Regions from separate parts of the Streptomyces sp. NPDC005202 genome, predicted to be linked through region 1. Evidence: riboswitches for the same ligand, from Rfam matches in the RefSeq annotation. Region 1 holds a riboswitch; each other region holds the start of a gene.
The links. Region 1 has a riboswitch for thiamine pyrophosphate ahead of thiC (phosphomethylpyrimidine synthase ThiC). Riboswitches for the same ligand answer to the same signal wherever they lie in the genome.

Region 1 (4,190 bases):
AGCAGAACTTCGGCCCGCACATCGAGCAGAAGTGGGCCGTCTTGGCCGGCTCCGCCGGGAGGGTCTCGTCGTGGAACTCCCGTGCCGTGTCCGGGTCGAGGGCGAGATTGAACTGGTCCTCCCACCGGAACTCGAAGCGGGCGTCGGACAGCGCGTCGTCCCACTCCTGCGCACCTGGGTGCCCCTTGGCGAGGTCGGCTGCGTGCGCGGCGATCTTGTAGGTGATGACGCCGGTCTTCACGTCGTCACGGTTGGGCAGGCCCAAGTGCTCCTTGGGCGTGACGTAGCAGAGCATGGCCGTGCCCCACCAGGCGATCATCGCGGCACCGATGCCGGAGGTGATGTGGTCGTACGCCGGCGCGATGTCCGTCGTCAGCGGGCCGAGCGTATAGAACGGAGCTTCATCACAGATCTCCTGCTGAAGGTCGATGTTCTCCTTGATCTTGTGCATCGGGACGTGACCGGGGCCCTCGATCATCGTCTGCACATGGAAACGCCTGGCGATCCGCCCGAGTTCCCCGAGCGTACGCAACTCCGCGAGCTGTGCCTCGTCGTTGGCGTCCGCGATCGAGCCCGGCCGCAGGCCGTCGCCCAGCGAGTAGGTGACGTCGTAGGCGGCGAGGATCTCGCAGAGCTCCTCGAAGTTCTCGTACAGGAACGACTCCTTGTGGTGCGCGAGGCACCAGGCCGCCATGATCGATCCGCCGCGCGAGACGATGCCGGTCTTGCGGTTCGCGGTCAGCGGCACGTACGCGAGGCGTACGCCCGCGTGAACCGTCATGTAGTCCACGCCCTGCTCGGCCTGCTCGATGACCGTGTCCTTGTAGATCTCCCAGGTCAGTTCCTCGGCCTTGCCGTCGACCTTCTCCAGGGCCTGGTAGAGCGGCACGGTGCCGATGGGGACGGGGGAGTTGCGCAGCACCCACTCACGGGTGGTGTGGATGTTGCGGCCGGTGGAGAGGTCCATGACCGTGTCAGCGCCCCAGCGGGTCGCCCAGGTCATCTTCTCGACCTCCTCCTCGATGGAGGACGTCACCGCGGAGTTGCCGATGTTGGCGTTGACTTTCACCAGGAACCGCTTGCCGATGATCATCGGCTCGATCTCCGGGTGGTTGACGTTGGCCGGCAGTACCGCGCGGCCGGCCGCGATCTCCTCACGGACCACCTCGGGCGAAACGTTCTCCCGGATGGCCACGAACTCCATCTCGGGCGTGATCTCGCCCCGGCGCGCGTACGCGAGCTGCGTTACCGCCTTGCCGTCGCGGCCACGGCGCGGCTGGCGCGGCCGTCCCGGGAACACCGCGTCGAGGTTGCGCAGACCCCCGCGCGGCGAGGTGTGCTTGATCCCGTCGTCCTCGGGTCGGACGGGACGGCCCACGTACTCCTCGGTGTCGCCGCGGCTGATGATCCAGTTCTCGCGCAGCGGCGGCAGGCCCCTGCGAACGTCGGTGTCGACGAGTGGATCGGTGTACGGGCCCGACGTGTCGTACAGCGTGACCGACTGCCCGTTGGTGAGGTGCACCTGACGGACCGGCACCCGCAGGTCGGGGCGTGAGCCCTCGACGTACGCCTTGTGCCAGCCGATGGACTTCCCGGCTTCCCCGTTGCTGGAGATCTGCGTGGAGGCAGGCGTGCGTGCGTCCTTATTGGTCATGAGACCTACTCCCTACGCCGGCATTACCCGGTAACAGGTTCGGCGGTCGACGCAGCGGTTTCCATCTGCCGACGTTTCCTGTGAAACATCTCTCGTTCCACGTGAAACATTTCGAAGACGGAGGTCAGCGCCCTCTCAGCCCGGTGCTCCGAGCTCCCGCGTGTGCAAAGGTGCCTCCACGCTAGCGTCAGTTCGGGCGCGGTGAATAGAGGGCCCCTGCCGTTCTTGCGATGATCGGGCGGTGACCACGACACAGCAGTCCCCCTATCCGCCGCCCGAGCCGCGGCGCGGACACGGCGCCGGACACGGAGACGGGCACGGCTCCGGGCACGGCCATGGCCCTGGACCCGATGGCGGACACGGCCACGGCCCTGGCCCCGGGGACGGACACCACCCCGGGCCCGGAGCGTGGGACGCCCATGACCACGGAACCGCGGACAGGCACAGCCACGGCCCCGAAGCCGGCAGAGGTCAGGGGCATGGCCCGGACGCCGGTGGCGGGCACGGGCACTCGCACAGTCACAGTCATGGGCCTGCCACCCCCGTCTCGAAGCACCTGCGCAAGGTCATCGCGGCGATCCTGATCCCGTTCGCCGTCGCTGTGGTGGTCGGGCTCGGGGTGCTCTGGCCCAGCGGCGCTCCGTCGCACGAGCGCACGGGCGTCGGCTTCGACCGGCAGACCCAGCAGGCCACGGTCACGAAGGTGGTCGGGGTGAGCTGCAAGTCGGTGAACGCCTCCGGGGACACGCCGACCGGGGACACCTCCACCGCCGAGGGCTCCTCCGCGCAGCAGCAGGCGAAAGGCACCTGCAAGAAGGCCACGATCCGGGTCGACACCGGCAACGACAAGGGCCGTACGTTCACCGAGATCGTGCAGCCGGACCAGTCACGGCAGTTGCACCAGGGCGAGAAGGTCGTGGTCGCCTACGAGCCCTCCGCGCCGAGGGATCTGCAGTACTCGGTCACCGACGTCAACCGGCGCTTCCCGATGGCGTTGCTGGCCGGCATCTTCGCACTCGCCGTCGTGGTCGTCGGGCGTATGCGGGGCGTGATGGCGCTGGTCGCGCTGGCCATCAGTTTCCTGGTGCTGAACTTCTTCATCCTGCCCGCGATCCTGCAGGGCTCGAATCCGCTGGTCGTGGCGGTGGTCGGGTCGAGCGCCATCATGCTGATCGCCCTCTACCTGTGCCACGGCCTGTCCGCCCGCACCTCGGTGGCGGTGCTGGGGACCCTCATCTCGCTGCTGCTGATCGGCGTCCTGGGCTCGCTGTTCATCGGCTGGGCCGCGCTCACCGGCAACACGGACGACAACACCGGCCTGATCCACGGCTTGTATCCGTCGATCGACATGAGCGGTCTGCTGCTCGCCGGCGTCATCATCGGCTCGCTCGGTGTCCTGGACGACGTGACGGTGACGCAGACGTCGGCGGTCTGGGAGCTGCACGAGGCCAATCCGGCGATGGGCCGACGCGGGCTGTACCGCGCGGGCATCCGCATCGGCCGCGACCACATCGCGTCCGTCGTCAACACCCTCGTCCTCGCCTACGCGGGCGCCGCGCTGCCGCTGCTGCTGCTCTTCTCCATTGCGCAGAGCAGCGTGGTGACCGTCGCCAACAGCGAACTGGTCGCGGAGGAGATCGTGCGCACGCTGGTGGGCTCGATCGGCCTGGTTGCCTCGGTGCCGGTCACCACCCTCCTCGCGGCCCTGGTGGTCTCGGCCGACCGCCCGGGACCAGAGCCGGCGTCGGCGTCGGTCACCCAGCCGGCTCCGGCGCGCAGCGGAAGGGGGCGGCGCCGCAAGCGGTGACACGGCGTCAGGACACGGACGGAGGGACCGGACGAGGCAGCCGGGGAAGCTGCGGGCCGACGGCGAGGCGCCGACCGATCCGCTGACCGTCCTCGGCGTGCAGCAGGGCCTTCCTGCGCGCCTTGGGACCTGCGCTGAAGAACTCCGGCGCACTCCCGGAGCGCGCGGTGAAGCCTTCCAGCGCCCGCGGGACGCGCGGTGAAGCGTTACGCCACCGCACGCGCCCCGTTGCCGTAACGCTTCAGCCAACGCTTCAGCCCGCGCTCTGCTCCTCCGCCAGGATGCGGTCCAGGGCCTCGTCGAGGTGGGCGTCGAAGTCGGCGAGCGCCCCCTCCTGGCCCAGCGGCACCAGCTTGTCCGTGCGGTCGAGGAACGCCACGAGCGGCGCCGTCGAGGAGCGGAACAGCGCCCGGTCACCGCCGACCTGAAGCCGGATCAGGACCTCGCTCGGAAAGTCCGTGTCGGCGGGTGAGATCCGCACATCGCCGTCCCCGCACGGGGTGCCCACCCCGTCGATCAGCAGTTCCCGTCCGAAGGCCCAGGTCACCGGGGCGTCTCCGGGCAGATGGAAGGTCAACCGCACGGCGTAGGGATCACAGGTCTCGTACCGCAGCTCCACCGGGATGCGGAAGGAGAGCTCCTCCGACACGAGAAAGCTCATCATGACCTCTGCCTGTACGGACTCGCGCATCGCTACCCCGTCATCTGCCGTCGACTGGCCGGGAATGA
Region 2 (4,190 bases), on a different contig from region 1:
GTCACGGGAACAAGCCTGCCATCCCGCACTGACAGTCGGAAGTCAGGCCGGTCCGTCGAGGGACGCCGAACTACGCTGTCGCCGCCTTCAGCGGCCTAGCCGGGTCCGCCAGCAGCTCCGGATCCATCGGCGTGCCCGCCTCGATCAGGCGCCTGCCCTGCGCCAGGTCGCGCGGCCGGCCCACCGCCAGCAGGGCGACCAGGCGGCTCTCGCGGAGCCAGCACACCGTCCACGCCGGTCCGGAGGGGTCGCCGCGCCAGACGGTGGTGTCGGCGGAGGCGTGGTGGCCGACGTACTGCACGAAGCGGCCGAACTGCTCGGACCAGAAGTACGGGACCGGGTCGTAGACCGCGGGGACCTGGCCGATGATGTCGGCCGCGACGGTGCGCGGCCCCTGGAGCGCGTTGTCCCAGTGGTGGACCAGCAGGCGCTCGCCATATCTTCCCGAAGGGAAGGAGGCGCAGTCACCGACCGCGTAGACGTCCGGCACGTTGGTGCGCAGGTGGTCGTCGGCCACGACCTCGCCGTGCCGGCCCAGTGCGATGCCGGAGCCGGCGAGCCAGGCCGTGGCGGGGCGCGCGCCGATGCCGACCACGACAGCGCCCGCGGACAGCCGCGAGCCGTCGTCGAGCACCACGGCGCCCGGCTCGACGCGCTCCACGCGCGCGTGGGTGCGCAGCTCGGCGCCGCTGTCGGCGTACCACGCGGCCATCGGGGCGGCCACCTCGGCGGGCAGCGCCCCAGCGAGCGGGCGGTCCGCGGCCTCCACGACCGTCACGGCGCAGCCCGCCTCGCGCGCGGCCGTGGCGAACTCGGCGCCGATCCAGCCCGCGCCGACGACCACGATGTCGTGCTGCCGGGCGAGCACCGGCCGCAGCCGTTCGGCGTCGTCGAGGGTGCGCAGCAGGTGCACGCCGGGGACGCCCTCGGTGCCCGGCAGCCGGATCGGTTCGGCGCCGGTGGCGAGGACGAGGACGTCGTACGGGACCGGCCCCTCGGCGGTGTCCAGCTCGTGCGCGTCGGGGCGCACGCCGAGCACCTCGCGGCCCAGCTGCAGTTCGACGCCGAGCGCCTCGAAGTCGATGTCGAAGGCGGCGCCCTCGGCCTTGCCGAGCAGGACGGCCTTGGACAGCGGCGGCCGGTCGTAGGGCTGGTGGGGTTCGGCGCCGATCAGTGTGACGGTGCCGGTGAAGCCCTGCTCGCGCAGGGCGACCGCGGTCTGCACGCCGGCCATGCCCGCGCCGACGACGACCACGCGCCGCGGCTGTGACGTGCCCTGTTCCTGCGTCTGCTCGCTCACCTGATCACCATAGACAACTGACAAATGGTCAGTCAGGGGGCGTGCTGGGTGACCTGCTGCACTACGGGCTCGGTCACCTGTTCCACCACGCTCGTCCCGCTGCCCGGCTGCGACTCCCACCGCCAGGTCTCCTCCAACCGCACCCGGCCGTCGGGAAGTTCGACCACCGTCGATTCGCAGTGCCCGCAGGACGTCGTCCCGTCGTGCTCAGCTGCACGTTCCGGAAGTCCAGACGGTCGCCTTCCCGCGTGCCCACCAGACAGCCGCGTACGATGTCGCCGCCCGCGTACTCGGCCCAGATCTCCCCGTCCTTCTCGTGGTACGTGAACCGGGTGCGCCCACCCACCTGACCTGGGGCCTGGTCGGCGACGGGAGCGAGGACGAGGCCGTCCAGCGAGCGCGTCATGACGAAAGGCTCCCTTACAGAGGCGCAGAAGCAAGAGCTAGGGTGGCCACCGTACAAGCACTCGCGGGAGCCCGGACGCACCGGGCTGAGAGGGAGGCTGGCGGCCTCCGACCGTACGAACCTGATCCGGGTCATGCCGGCGAAGGGAGGGGCTGGACGCCCATGTCGTCTCCACGTACGTCAGACGTCCTCGTCATCGGGGGCGGGATCATCGGGCTCGTGACGGCCTGGCGCGCGGCCCAGCGCGGGTTCGCCACGGCCGTGGTGGACCCCGAGCCGGGCGGCGGGGCCGCACAGGTGGCGGCCGGGATGCTCGCCGCCGTCACCGAACTGCACTACGGCGAGCAGACCCTGCTCGGGCTGAACCTGGCCTCGGCCCGCCGCTACCCGGACTTCGCGGCCGAGCTGACCGAGCTGACCGGCCACGACCTCGGCTACCGCCGGTGCGGCACGCTCGCCGTCGCGCTGGACGCCGACGACCGCGCCCACCTGCGGGATCTGCACGCGCTGCAGCGCCAGTCGGGCCTGGACTCCGAGTGGCTGTCCGGGCGGGACTGCCGGCGTCTGGAGCCGATGCTCGCGCCGGGCGTGCGCGGCGGGCTCCGGGCGGACGGCGACCACCAGATCGACCCGCGGCGGCTCGCCCATGCCCTGGTGGCCGCGTGCGAGCGGGCAGGGGTGGTGTTCCACCGCGCATGGGCCGAGCGCCTCACCGTGCTGCGGGACCGGGCCGCGGGCTGCGTCCTGCGCGACGGCACCGCGCTGGGCGCGGGCCAGGTGGTGCTCGCGGCCGGCAGCCTCAGCGGGCAGCTGGCGGGCGTGCCGGACGAGGTCTCGCCCCCGGTGCGGCCGGTGAAGGGGCAGGTGGTGCGGCTGACCGTGCCGAAGCGGTGCGCGCCGTTCCTGAGCCGGACCGTGCGGGCCGTGGTGCGCGGCAGCCACGTCTACCTGGTGCCGCGGCTCAGCGGCGAGCTGGTCGTCGGCGCGACCAGCGAGGAGCTGGGCTGGGACACGACGGTGACGGCGGGCGGCGTGTACGAGCTGCTGCGCGACGCGCACGAGCTGGTGCCCGGGATCACCGAGCTGCCGCTGACGGAGACCAGGGCCGGGCTGCGCCCCGGCTCCCCCGACAACGCGCCGCTGCTCGGCCCGACCGAGCTGGACGGGCTGCTGCTGGCCACAGGGCACTACCGCAACGGGGTACTGCTGACGCCGGTCACCGGTGACGCGATGGCGCACGCCCTGACCACCGGCGAGCTCCCGGACTACGCCCGCCCCTTCACCCCCAGGCGTTTTTGTGCCGCAGCACTCACGGAGCACTCCGCATGAACATCTCGGTCAACGGGGAGCCGCGCACGATCGCGCCCGGCACGGCTCTCGACACCGTCGTGAAGACCCTCACCGCGGCGCCCTCCGGGGTGGCCGCCGCCCTCAACGAAACCGTCGTCCCGCGCGCGCAGTGGTCGTCCACGGCCCTGGCCGAGGGGGACCGCGTCGAAGTGCTGACCGCCGTCCAAGGAGGCTGACCCATGGCCGACGATCCCTTTGTCCTCGGTGGTACGTCCTTCACGTCCCGGCTGATCATGGGGACGGGAGGTGCGCCCAGCCTCGATGTGCTGGAGCGGGCCCTGGTGGCCTCCGGCACGGAGCTCACCACGGTCGCGATGCGGCGGGTGAACCCTTCCGTGCACGGGTCGGTGCTGTCGGTGCTGGACAGGCTCGGCATCCGGGTGCTGCCGAACACCGCGGGGTGCTTCACCGCGGGTGAGGCGGTGCTGACCGCCCGCCTGGCGCGGGAGGCGCTGGGCACCGATCTGATCAAGCTGGAGGTCATCGCCGACGAGCGCACGCTGCTGCCGGATCCGATCGAGCTGCTGGACGCGGCGGAGACGCTGGTCGACGACGGGTTCACGGTGCTGCCGTATACGAACGACGACCCGGTGCTGGCGCGGAAGCTTCAGGACGTCGGCTGCGCCGCGATCATGCCGCTGGGGTCGCCGATCGGGTCCGGGCTCGGGATCCGGAACCCGCACAACTTCCAGCTGATCGTCGAGCACGCGCGTGTGCCGGTGATTCTGGACGCCGGGGCCGGTACGGCGTCGGACGTGGCGTTGGCCATGGAGCTGGGGTGTGCGGGAGTGATGCTCGCGTCGGCGGTGACGCGGGCGCAGGAGCCGGTGGTGATGGCCGAGGCGATGAAGCACGCGGTGGAGGCGGGGCGGCTGGCCCGGCTGGCGGGGCGGATTCCGCGCCGTCACTTTGCCGAGGCGTCCTCTCCCACGGAAGGCCTGGCACGACTGGATCCCGAGCGCCCAGCTTTCTGACCGCACAGCGACGCCCGCGTCACAGGTCGGCTGCAGTCCCGCCCCGGTATCGGCCGAAAGGGCGTCGTGTCCGTGGCGGCTCGTACACTCACCTGCGTGGATACGACCCTTCAGGACCCTCTCGTCGGGCAGGTGCTCGACGGCCGCTATCGCGTCGACG
Region 3 (4,190 bases), on a different contig from region 1:
ACCAGCACCCACCGGGGCCCGTACGACAGCAGCCGCGCGGCCGCGCGGCGCATGCCCGGCTCGTCGGTCACCCGCATGCCGGTCAGCTCCGCGACCTCGTCCAGGTTCGGCGTGGTCACCGTCGCGCGCGGCAGCAGCCGGGTGCGTACGGCGTCCAGCGCGTCGTCAGCGAGCAGCCTGTCCCCGTGTTTGGAGACGCTCACCGGGTCCACGACGACCGGGGCCGCCACGTCCGCGAGCAGGTCGGCCACCGTCTCGACCAGCGCCGGCGAGGCGAGCATGCCCGTCTTCACCGCCTGGACGCCGATGTCGTCGACGACGCTGCGGTACTGGGCCCGCACCGCCTCCACGGGCAGCTCCCAGGCGCCCTGCACGCCGACGGAGTTCTGCGCCGTGACAGCCGTGACCACGCTCATCCCGTGAGCGCCGAGCGCCAGCATCGTCTTCAGGTCGGCCTGGATGCCGGCGCCGCCGCCGGAGTCGGACCCGGCGACCGTCAGGACACGGGGCGGCGCGGTCATGCGCGTCCCTCCTCTCGGACGCGCAGCGGCGCGTACACGGCGAGGGCCACCAGGAACGCCACGTAGTACGACACGTCAGCGCCGTGCAGCGCGTGGGCGACCGGGCCCACGTACAGGCCCGTGTCCATGAACGGCACCGCCGCGGCGAAGGCACCCGTGAACGCCAGGAGCGGGGGCCATACCGACCGGGGCCGGGCCGTCGCGGCGGCGAGATCGGTCACGGAACCGCGACGCACCAGCCAGTCGACGATCACGATCGCCACGAACCCGGGGATCCAGTAGCCCACGAACAGCAGCACGTTCTGGAAGCGGGCGGTGGTGTCGGCCGCGTGCATCCACAGGACCAGCGGGAAGCCGAGCACCGCGGCGAGGGCGGCTGCCGCCGGGCGCGGCACGCGCACCCCGACGGTCTGCAGCGCCAGGGAGCCGCTGTAGTCGTTCATGGCGTTGCTGCACAGCGCCGCCAGAGCCACCGCCAGCAGCCCGAAGGCGCCCGCCGTGCCCCCGCCCAGCAGCTTGTCCACCCCGGCGGCCGTCTGGTCGGTGAGCACCGACGCACCCCACAGACCGAGGACCTGTACGGCCAGGAAGGACACCACGAGTCCGAGCAGCGTGCACCAGAACATCCGGGAGCGGGAGGTGGCGCGCGGCAGATAGCGGCTGAAGTCGCTGGCGTACGGGGCCCAGGACAGGGCCAGGCTGAGTGCGATGGTGCTGGTCAGTACGAAGGCGCCCGCCCGGTCGGCGCCGTGCGCGCTGCCCGTCGCGGCGATGTGGACGCCGGCCGTCATCCGCACGGCGATCAGTGCGAAGGCGGCCGCGAGCACGAAGGTCATAACGGTCTGGAGCCGGTGGATTGCCTCGTACCCGAGAACCCCGAGGGCACCCTGCCCCAGCATCACGACCAGGACACCCAGCCAGAACGGCCAGCCGCACAGCCGCGCCAGCGCGTCCCCGCCGAACAGTCCGATCAGCGCGTCCCAGGCGACCGACGACAGCCACTGCAGCACACCGGGCAGCGCCACTGCACGCCCGAACGCGAGCCGGGCCAGCGGGAGCTGACCGGCGCCGGTGCGGCTGCCCCAGGTGCCGAGGTAGGCGGTGGGCACCGCGCCGAGCACCGTGCCCAGGACGACGGCGGCGAGCGCGGTGGTGAAGTTGAGGCCGAGCGTGATGCCGATGGTCCCGGTGAACACTCCGGTCATGGTCAGATTCGGGGCGAACCAGACGGTGAACAGCCGGCCCGCGCCGCCGTAACGATTGCTCTCGGGGACCGGTTCGATGCCGTGCCCCTCGACCCTGAGGTCGCCGGGAGCGCTGGGCATCCGTCCGTCGAAGACGTCTCGCCGGCCGTCGGCGGGCAGCCCGCCGGAAACATGCGCCAAGGGCATGAAAGACATCCCTCCGCCAGTACGAACTGGTTCAGGTTCAACGGGTGTGATCTCAGCCCGCAGGTGGGGCACCCCGTGTCCGGTACAGCGGCAAGACTAACGCGAGCCTGGGGATGTGCCATACGGAAGGGCCGCCATCGGGCAGCGGCCCTTCCCCTGGCGCCGTGGTGCGTCAGCGCTTGGTGTGGATGAAGCCGGTCTTGTCGACCTCGTCACCGGAGCGCCCGTGGAATCCGGCGAGCTGCCGGCCGGACGGCGCCGTGCGCGTCACCCGGTCGTCCGGGTCCTTCGGCAGCCCGAGCCGCTCCGCCCCGGACAGGGCCTTGGCGTCCAGGTAGGGCGCCACCTCCGGCCGGACCCGTTGCCCTCGCGCAGGAAGATGTCCGCACCGGCCGGACCCGTCCCCGGTATCTCCTGCAGCAGCCGGCGCAGGCGGAGACGTCCCCGTCGGCCTCCTTTCGCATGCGCCGCAGGTCGCCACCCCGATGCTCCATCAGCAACTGCGCGCCGTCGCCGAGCTGAGTCGCCGTCCGTTCGTCGTAACGCCGGTAGCCGTCGGCCCCAGGACGTCGACGCGTTCCTGCCAGTCGGCGCCAGGGCATCAACGCGTTCCTGCCAGTCGGCCCCGGCCGTGCGCCGGGGATCGCGCAGGCCCGCCTCGTGCAGCGCCCGCACCGTCGCGAGGGCGATCGGCAGGCCGAAGGCGTCGGTGCAGGGTTGAACTGCCGCGGTTTCGTGTCTGCGGGACGGGCCTCGTTCCATCTGCGGGAGCTGGTCACTCGTCGGCCTCGGGGATCTGTGTACCGCGCACCAGCTTGTCCTCACCGGCGCTCGCCAGGAACCGGCCGTCCGGATAGAAGGCCACCGCGTTCACCGAGCGTCCGTGCCTGACCTGCAGCAGCTTCTCTCCCGTGTCGACATGCCACCCGCAGATGACACCGTCCTGGGATGACACCGTCCTGGCTCCCCGTGTGACCGTCACGAGCCTTCGAACCTCGGCCTTGGAGGGGAGGCTGCCGGCCGCGCCGAGGGCGTGGAGGCGGGCCGGGCCGCGTGGCTGGAGGAACAGGGCCAGGTGCTGCCCGACGAGCTCGGCCGCGCACAGAAGGAGGTCGAGGCCGAGGGCCGCACGGTGGTCTTCGCCGCCTGGGACGGAGAGGTACGTGGCGCACTGGTCGTCGCCGACACCGTCAAGGCGACCAGCGCCGAGGCGGTGGCCGACCTCAAGCGGCTCGGGCCCACCCCGGTGCTGCTGACCGGCGACAACACGGCGGCGGCCCACGCGGTGGCGGCCGAGGTCGGCATCGACCAGGTCATCGCCGAAGTCCACCCGGAGGACAGGGCCGCCGAGGTCGAACGCCTCCAGCAGCAGGGCCAGGTGGTGGCGATGGTCGGCGACGGCGTCAACGACGCGGCCGCCCTCGCCCAGGCCGACCTGGGACTTGCGATGGGCACCGGCACCGACGCGGCGATCGCCGCCTGCGACCTCACCCTCGTACGGGGTGACCTGCGGGCGGCGGCGGATGCGATCCGGCTGGCGCGCCGCACCCTTCCTACGATCAAGGCCAACCTGTTCTGGGCGTTCGCCTACAACGTCGCCGCGCTGCCGCTGGCCGCGCTCGGCTTGCTCAACCCGATGATCGCCGGCGGCGCGATGGCGTTCTTCTCGGTCTTCGTGCTCTCGAACAGCTTGCGGCTGCGCCGCTTCCAGCCCTTGAACCGCTGACGAGTTCCGCGGCCAGGCCCTCCCTGCTCCAACCGAGGGGGTTGTGGGCGCGCACAGTACGGTGGGCACACCGTCCAGGCCGCCGAGGACACGACGACGCGGTTTTGCAGCACCCACTCTGTGATCTGCTGGAGGAGTCCGGCCGACTTGTCACTCCCCGTGGGCAGGCGCAGTCGACACTGCCGGGACCCCAGGGGTGAAGTGCCTGGTGGTAATCGCAGGGCGGGCCCCTGGGAGGAGTGCCATGCTGCACGTCCGCATCGCCGCCCCCGCGCCGACACAGCCCGGAATCCCCCTGCCGCGGCGTGATCTGGCCGTTGCATGGATCCTGATGGCTGTGCTCGCGGCGCTGGCATGGGTGCTCACCGTCGCCCAGTCCCGTGACATGGGCGTGGAGCCGGGAACGATGGGTCTGGCTCTGCCGCTCTTCCTGCTGTTGTGGGTGACCATGATGGTGGCGATGATGTTCCCGTCGGTGGCGCCGGTGGCCATCATCTGGGCGCGGGCGATCGGCCGGCAGTCGGCCGGTGTGGTCCGCGCCGCGCGTATCGC
Region 4 (4,190 bases), on a different contig from region 1:
ACAAGCCCGGGGTTCCGCCCGATCATCCCAGACCTGGGCGGAGACGGCAGCATGGGTGGCGGAGGCGGAGGCGGCGGCGGTGGAGGCGGCCCCGTGTAACGGGTGGAGACGGCAGCGTGGACTCGGTAACCTGACCGCCGCGCGATGACCGGGGGCGCTCCAGGCCCCCGGTCCTTAGACCCCAAACCCTTCGTCCGGAGGAAGACCGCAGACGAGATCCTCGAACGCCTCGCCCGCCAGCTGAACCGAATTGACGACTCAGGACGCTAGGGTCCGTCTTCAAACGGATCTTGGCCCAGGATGGCGGCGCGTCGGCGCCCTTGTCCTGTCGCTTGTCGCTTGAGCCCCGGCCGGGCCGTCTGTGGGCCGTCCGAGGGTGGCCAAAGACGACCGACGACGACAGTCAACGACCACCGTGCGAGCCTTCGGGCGCAGGTCACAGGAATTGATCTGCGACACTGAAAAGACCATGCCCAAGCCCGGAGAACTCACTTTCGTCGCCCCGCGCGGAGCCAAGAAGCCGCCGCGGCACCTTGCCGATCTCACGCCTGCCGAGCGTAAGGAGGCCGTCGCCGCGATCGGCGAGAAGCCGTTTCGTGCCAAGCAGCTTTCGCAGCACTACTTCGCGCGGTACGCGCACGACCCGGAGCAGTGGACCGACATTCCCGCCGGTTCGCGCGCCAGGCTGCAGGAGGCGCTGCTTCCGGAGCTGATGACGGTCGTCCGGCACCTGTCGACCGACCAGGGCACCACGCGCAAGACGCTGTGGCGGCTGTTCGACGGGACGCTCGTCGAGTCCGTGCTCATGCGGTACCCGGACCGGGTGACCATGTGCATCAGCTCGCAGGCGGGCTGCGGCATGAACTGCCCGTTCTGCGCCACCGGGCAGGCGGGTCTGGACCGCAACCTGTCCACCGCGGAGATCGTGCACCAGATCGTGGACGGGATGCGGGCGCTCAGGGACGGCGAGGTCCCCGGCGGTCCCGCGCGGCTGTCCAACATCGTCTTCATGGGCATGGGCGAGCCCCTCGCCAACTACAAGCGCGTCGTCGGCGCGATCCGGGCCCTGACAGACCCCGCGCCGGACGGACTCGGGCTGTCGCAGCGCGGCATCACGGTGTCGACGGTAGGACTGGTCCCGGCGATCCACCGGTTCGCCGACGAGGGTTTCAAGTGCCGGCTCGCGATCTCGCTGCACGCACCCGACGACGAGCTGCGCGACACCCTCGTCCCCGTCAACACGCGGTGGAAGGTGCGCGAGGTCCTCGACGCCGGGTTCGAGTACGTAGAGAAGTCCGGGCGTCGGCTGTCCATCGAGTACGCGCTGATCCGGGACATCAACGACCAGGCGTGGCGCGGTGACCGGCTCGGACGGTTGCTCAAGGGCAAGCCGGTGCACGTCAATCTGATCCCGCTCAACCCGACGCCGGGGTCGAAGTGGACCGCCTCGCGGCCTGCGGACGAGAAGGCGTTCGTCGAGGCCATCGCGGCCCATGGGGTGCCCGTCACCGTCCGGGACACCCGGGGTCAGGAGATCGACGGGGCATGTGGTCAGCTGGCGGCCACCGAGCGGTAATCTGAGGCCGTCCACATCTTCATATTCCGACAGGGGAGCGCCACAGCGCTGAGAGTGCGGCAACCGGCCGCAGACCCTCTGAACCTCGCCCAGGTCATTCTGGGTAGGGAGATCGGTCGTTACTCGAGCTGTTGCGCCCTGCCCGGGAGTCGGCGGAGAACCCCTCCGAAGGCCCCGGGCAGGGCCGCGTCTCTTCCTGGTCACCCCCAGGAGGAAATCCAGTGCACACCAAGACCTTCGTGGCCGTGGCGGTCGGGCTCGGCCTCGTCACGCTGTCCGCCTGCGGATCGTCGTCCGGCTCCGGCGCCGGCAGCGGCGGCGGCTCCAGGACCGTGACGCTCGTCAGCCACGACTCGTGGGCCGTCTCGAAGAGCGTCATCAAGGACTTCGAGAAGCAGTCGGGCTACACGGTCAAGGTCCTCAAGGACGGCGATGCCGGACAGGCCGTCAACAAGGCCATCCTCACCAAGGACAACCCGCAGGGCGACGTCTTCTTCGGCGTCGACAACACGCTGCTGTCGCGGGCCCTCGACAACGGGCTGTTCCAGCCGTACGAGGCCAAGGGGCTCGACAAGGTCGGCGCCGCCTATCAGCTCGACAAGGGCAAGCACCGGGTCACGCCGATCGACTACGGCGACATCTGCGTCAACTACGACAAGGCGTACTTCAGCAAGCATGGGCTGACCCCGCCGCAGTCCTTCGACGACCTGGTCAAGCCGCAGTACAAGGACCTTTTCGTCACCGAGAACGCCGCCACCTCCTCGCCCGGCCTCGGCTTCCTGCTCGGCACCGCCGCCCAGTACGGGGACAACGGCTGGCAGGACTACTGGAAGAAGCTCAAGGCCAACGGCGTGAAGGTCGTCGACGGCTGGGAGCAGGCCTACAACGAGGAGTTCTCCGGGTCCGCCGGTGGCAAGAAGGCCAAGGGCGACCGGCCGCTCGTCGTGTCGTACGCCTCCTCGCTGCCCGCCGAGGTCGTCTTCGCCGACCCGAAGCCGAAGACCGCCCCCACGGGGGTCGCGGCCGGCACCTGCTTCCGGCAGATCGAGTTCGCCGGACTGCTGAGCAACGCGAAGAACACCAAGGGCGGCAAGGCGTTCATCGACTTCCTGATCTCCAAGGAGTTCCAGGAGGACATGCCGCTCAACATGTTCGTCTACCCAGTGGTCGAGGGGGCGAAGGTGCCCGCCGAGTTCACCCAGTACGGTCCGGCGGCCAAGGACCCCCAGAGCATGGCTCCCGGCAAGATCGCCGCCAACCGTGACCAGTGGGTCAAGTCGTGGACCTCACTCGTACTGAAGTAGTCCCCCGCAAGGGCTGGACGAGGAGCCGAACGGGGAACGCGGCGCGGCTCGGGCTCATGGCCGTGCCCGTCGCGTTCTTCGCGGTGTTCTTCGCCTACCCCGTGGCCGCGATCGTCGAGCGCGGCCTGAAGGTCGGCGGGGCCTGGCAGTTCGGGCGGCTCGCGGATGTGCTCGGGCAGTCCGACATCCGGCACGTGCTGTGGTTCACCACCTGGCAGGCGCTCGCCTCCACCGCGCTCACGCTGCTGGTCGCGCTGCCCGGCGCGTACGTCTTCGCCCGCCTCGACTTTCCGGGCCGCCAGGTCCTGCGGGCCGTCGTCACCGTCCCGTTCGTGCTGCCCACGGTCGTCGTCGGCACCGCGTTCCTCGCGCTCGTCGGGCGCGGCGGACTCCTCGACGAGCTGTGGGGCGTACGGCTGGACACCACCGTGTGGGCGATCCTGCTGGCGCACGTCTTCTTCAACTACGCGGTCGTCGTGCGGACCGTCGGCGGGCTGTGGGCGCAGCTCGACCCGCGGCAGGAGGAGGCCGCGCGGGTGCTCGGCGCGTCGCCGCTGACGGCCTGGCGGAACGTCACGCTGCCGGCCCTGGCCCCGGCGGTCGCCGCCGCCGCGCTCATGGTCTTCCTCTTCACCTTCACCTCCTTCGGCGTGGTGCAGATCCTCGGCGGCCCGACCTTCTCGACCCTCGAAGTGGAGATCTACCGGCAGACGTCCGAGATCTTCGACCTGTCCACGGCCGCGGTGCTGACGATCGTCCAGTTCCTGGCGGTGGGGGTGATCCTCGCCGTGCACGCCTGGACCGTGCGGCGGCGGGAGACCGCTCTCAAGCTGGTGGACGCGTCCGTGACCGCGCGGCGGCCGCGCGGCGCGGGACAGTGGACGCTGCTGGCGGGCGTCCTCGCCACCGTCGTCGTCCTGCTCCTGCTGCCGCTCGCCGTGCTGGTGCAGCGGTCACTGGACGCGCCAGGGTTCGGCTACTACCGGGCGCTGACGAACGCGGACGGCGGGACCTTCCTGGTGGCGCCGATCGACGCCGTCGGTACGTCCCTGTCGTACGCCGTCGCCGCCACCGCCGTCGCCGTGGCGATCGGCGGTCTCGCCGCCGCCGCGCTCACCCGGCGGGACGCGGGCCGGATCGTGCGCGGCTTCGACGCGCTGCTGATGCTGCCGCTCGGGGTCTCCGCGGTGACCGTCGGCTTCGGGTTCCTGATCGCGCTGGACAAGCCGCCGTTCGACCTGCGCAGCTCCTGGATCCTCGTGCCGCTCGCGCAGGCCCTGGTCGGCGTCCCCTTCGTCGTACGGACCATG

Region 2: it holds a riboswitch for thiamine pyrophosphate, as region 1 does, so the genes downstream of both, thiO (glycine oxidase ThiO) here and thiC (phosphomethylpyrimidine synthase ThiC) in region 1, are expected to answer to the same signal.
Region 3: it holds a riboswitch for thiamine pyrophosphate, as region 1 does, so the genes downstream of both, ABZV31_RS36790 (cytosine permease) here and thiC (phosphomethylpyrimidine synthase ThiC) in region 1, are expected to answer to the same signal.
Region 4: it holds a riboswitch for thiamine pyrophosphate, as region 1 does, so the genes downstream of both, ABZV31_RS16170 (thiamine ABC transporter substrate-binding protein) here and thiC (phosphomethylpyrimidine synthase ThiC) in region 1, are expected to answer to the same signal.

What each region holds. Positions count from the first base shown of each region.
Region 1 is NZ_JBEXHW010000021.1:112,300-116,489, forward strand. It holds gene thiC (phosphomethylpyrimidine synthase ThiC) at 1-1,654, opposite strand, end outside; TPP riboswitch at 1,647-1,824, opposite strand; gene ABZV31_RS26070 (YibE/F family protein) at 1,896-3,461, shown strand; gene ABZV31_RS26075 (SsgA family sporulation/cell division regulator) at 3,715-4,152, opposite strand.
Region 2 is NZ_JBEXHW010000001.1:606,226-610,415, reverse strand. It holds gene ABZV31_RS02885 (Rv2175c family DNA-binding protein) at 1-5, opposite strand, end outside; gene ABZV31_RS02880 (FAD-dependent oxidoreductase) at 71-1,300, opposite strand; partial or broken gene ABZV31_RS02875 (hypothetical protein) at 1,333-1,706, opposite strand; TPP riboswitch at 1,760-1,871, shown strand; gene thiO (glycine oxidase ThiO) at 1,869-3,035, shown strand; gene thiS (sulfur carrier protein ThiS) at 3,032-3,232, shown strand; gene ABZV31_RS02860 (thiazole synthase) at 3,236-4,030, shown strand; gene pknB (Stk1 family PASTA domain-containing Ser/Thr kinase) at 4,127-4,190, shown strand, end outside.
Region 3 is NZ_JBEXHW010000058.1:15,198-19,387, reverse strand. It holds gene thiD (bifunctional hydroxymethylpyrimidine kinase/phosphomethylpyrimidine kinase) at 1-521, opposite strand, end outside; gene ABZV31_RS36790 (cytosine permease) at 518-1,912, opposite strand; TPP riboswitch at 1,904-1,998, opposite strand; partial or broken gene ABZV31_RS36785 (endonuclease) at 2,190-2,602, opposite strand; gene ABZV31_RS36780 (hypothetical protein) at 2,688-2,867, opposite strand; partial or broken gene ABZV31_RS36775 (HAD-IC family P-type ATPase) at 2,946-3,638, shown strand; partial or broken gene ABZV31_RS36770 (DUF2182 domain-containing protein) at 3,883-4,190, shown strand, end outside.
Region 4 is NZ_JBEXHW010000009.1:16,614-20,803, reverse strand. It holds gene rlmN (23S rRNA (adenine(2503)-C(2))-methyltransferase RlmN) at 470-1,576, shown strand; TPP riboswitch at 1,598-1,704, shown strand; gene ABZV31_RS16170 (thiamine ABC transporter substrate-binding protein) at 1,798-2,880, shown strand; gene ABZV31_RS16165 (iron ABC transporter permease) at 2,937-4,190, shown strand, end outside.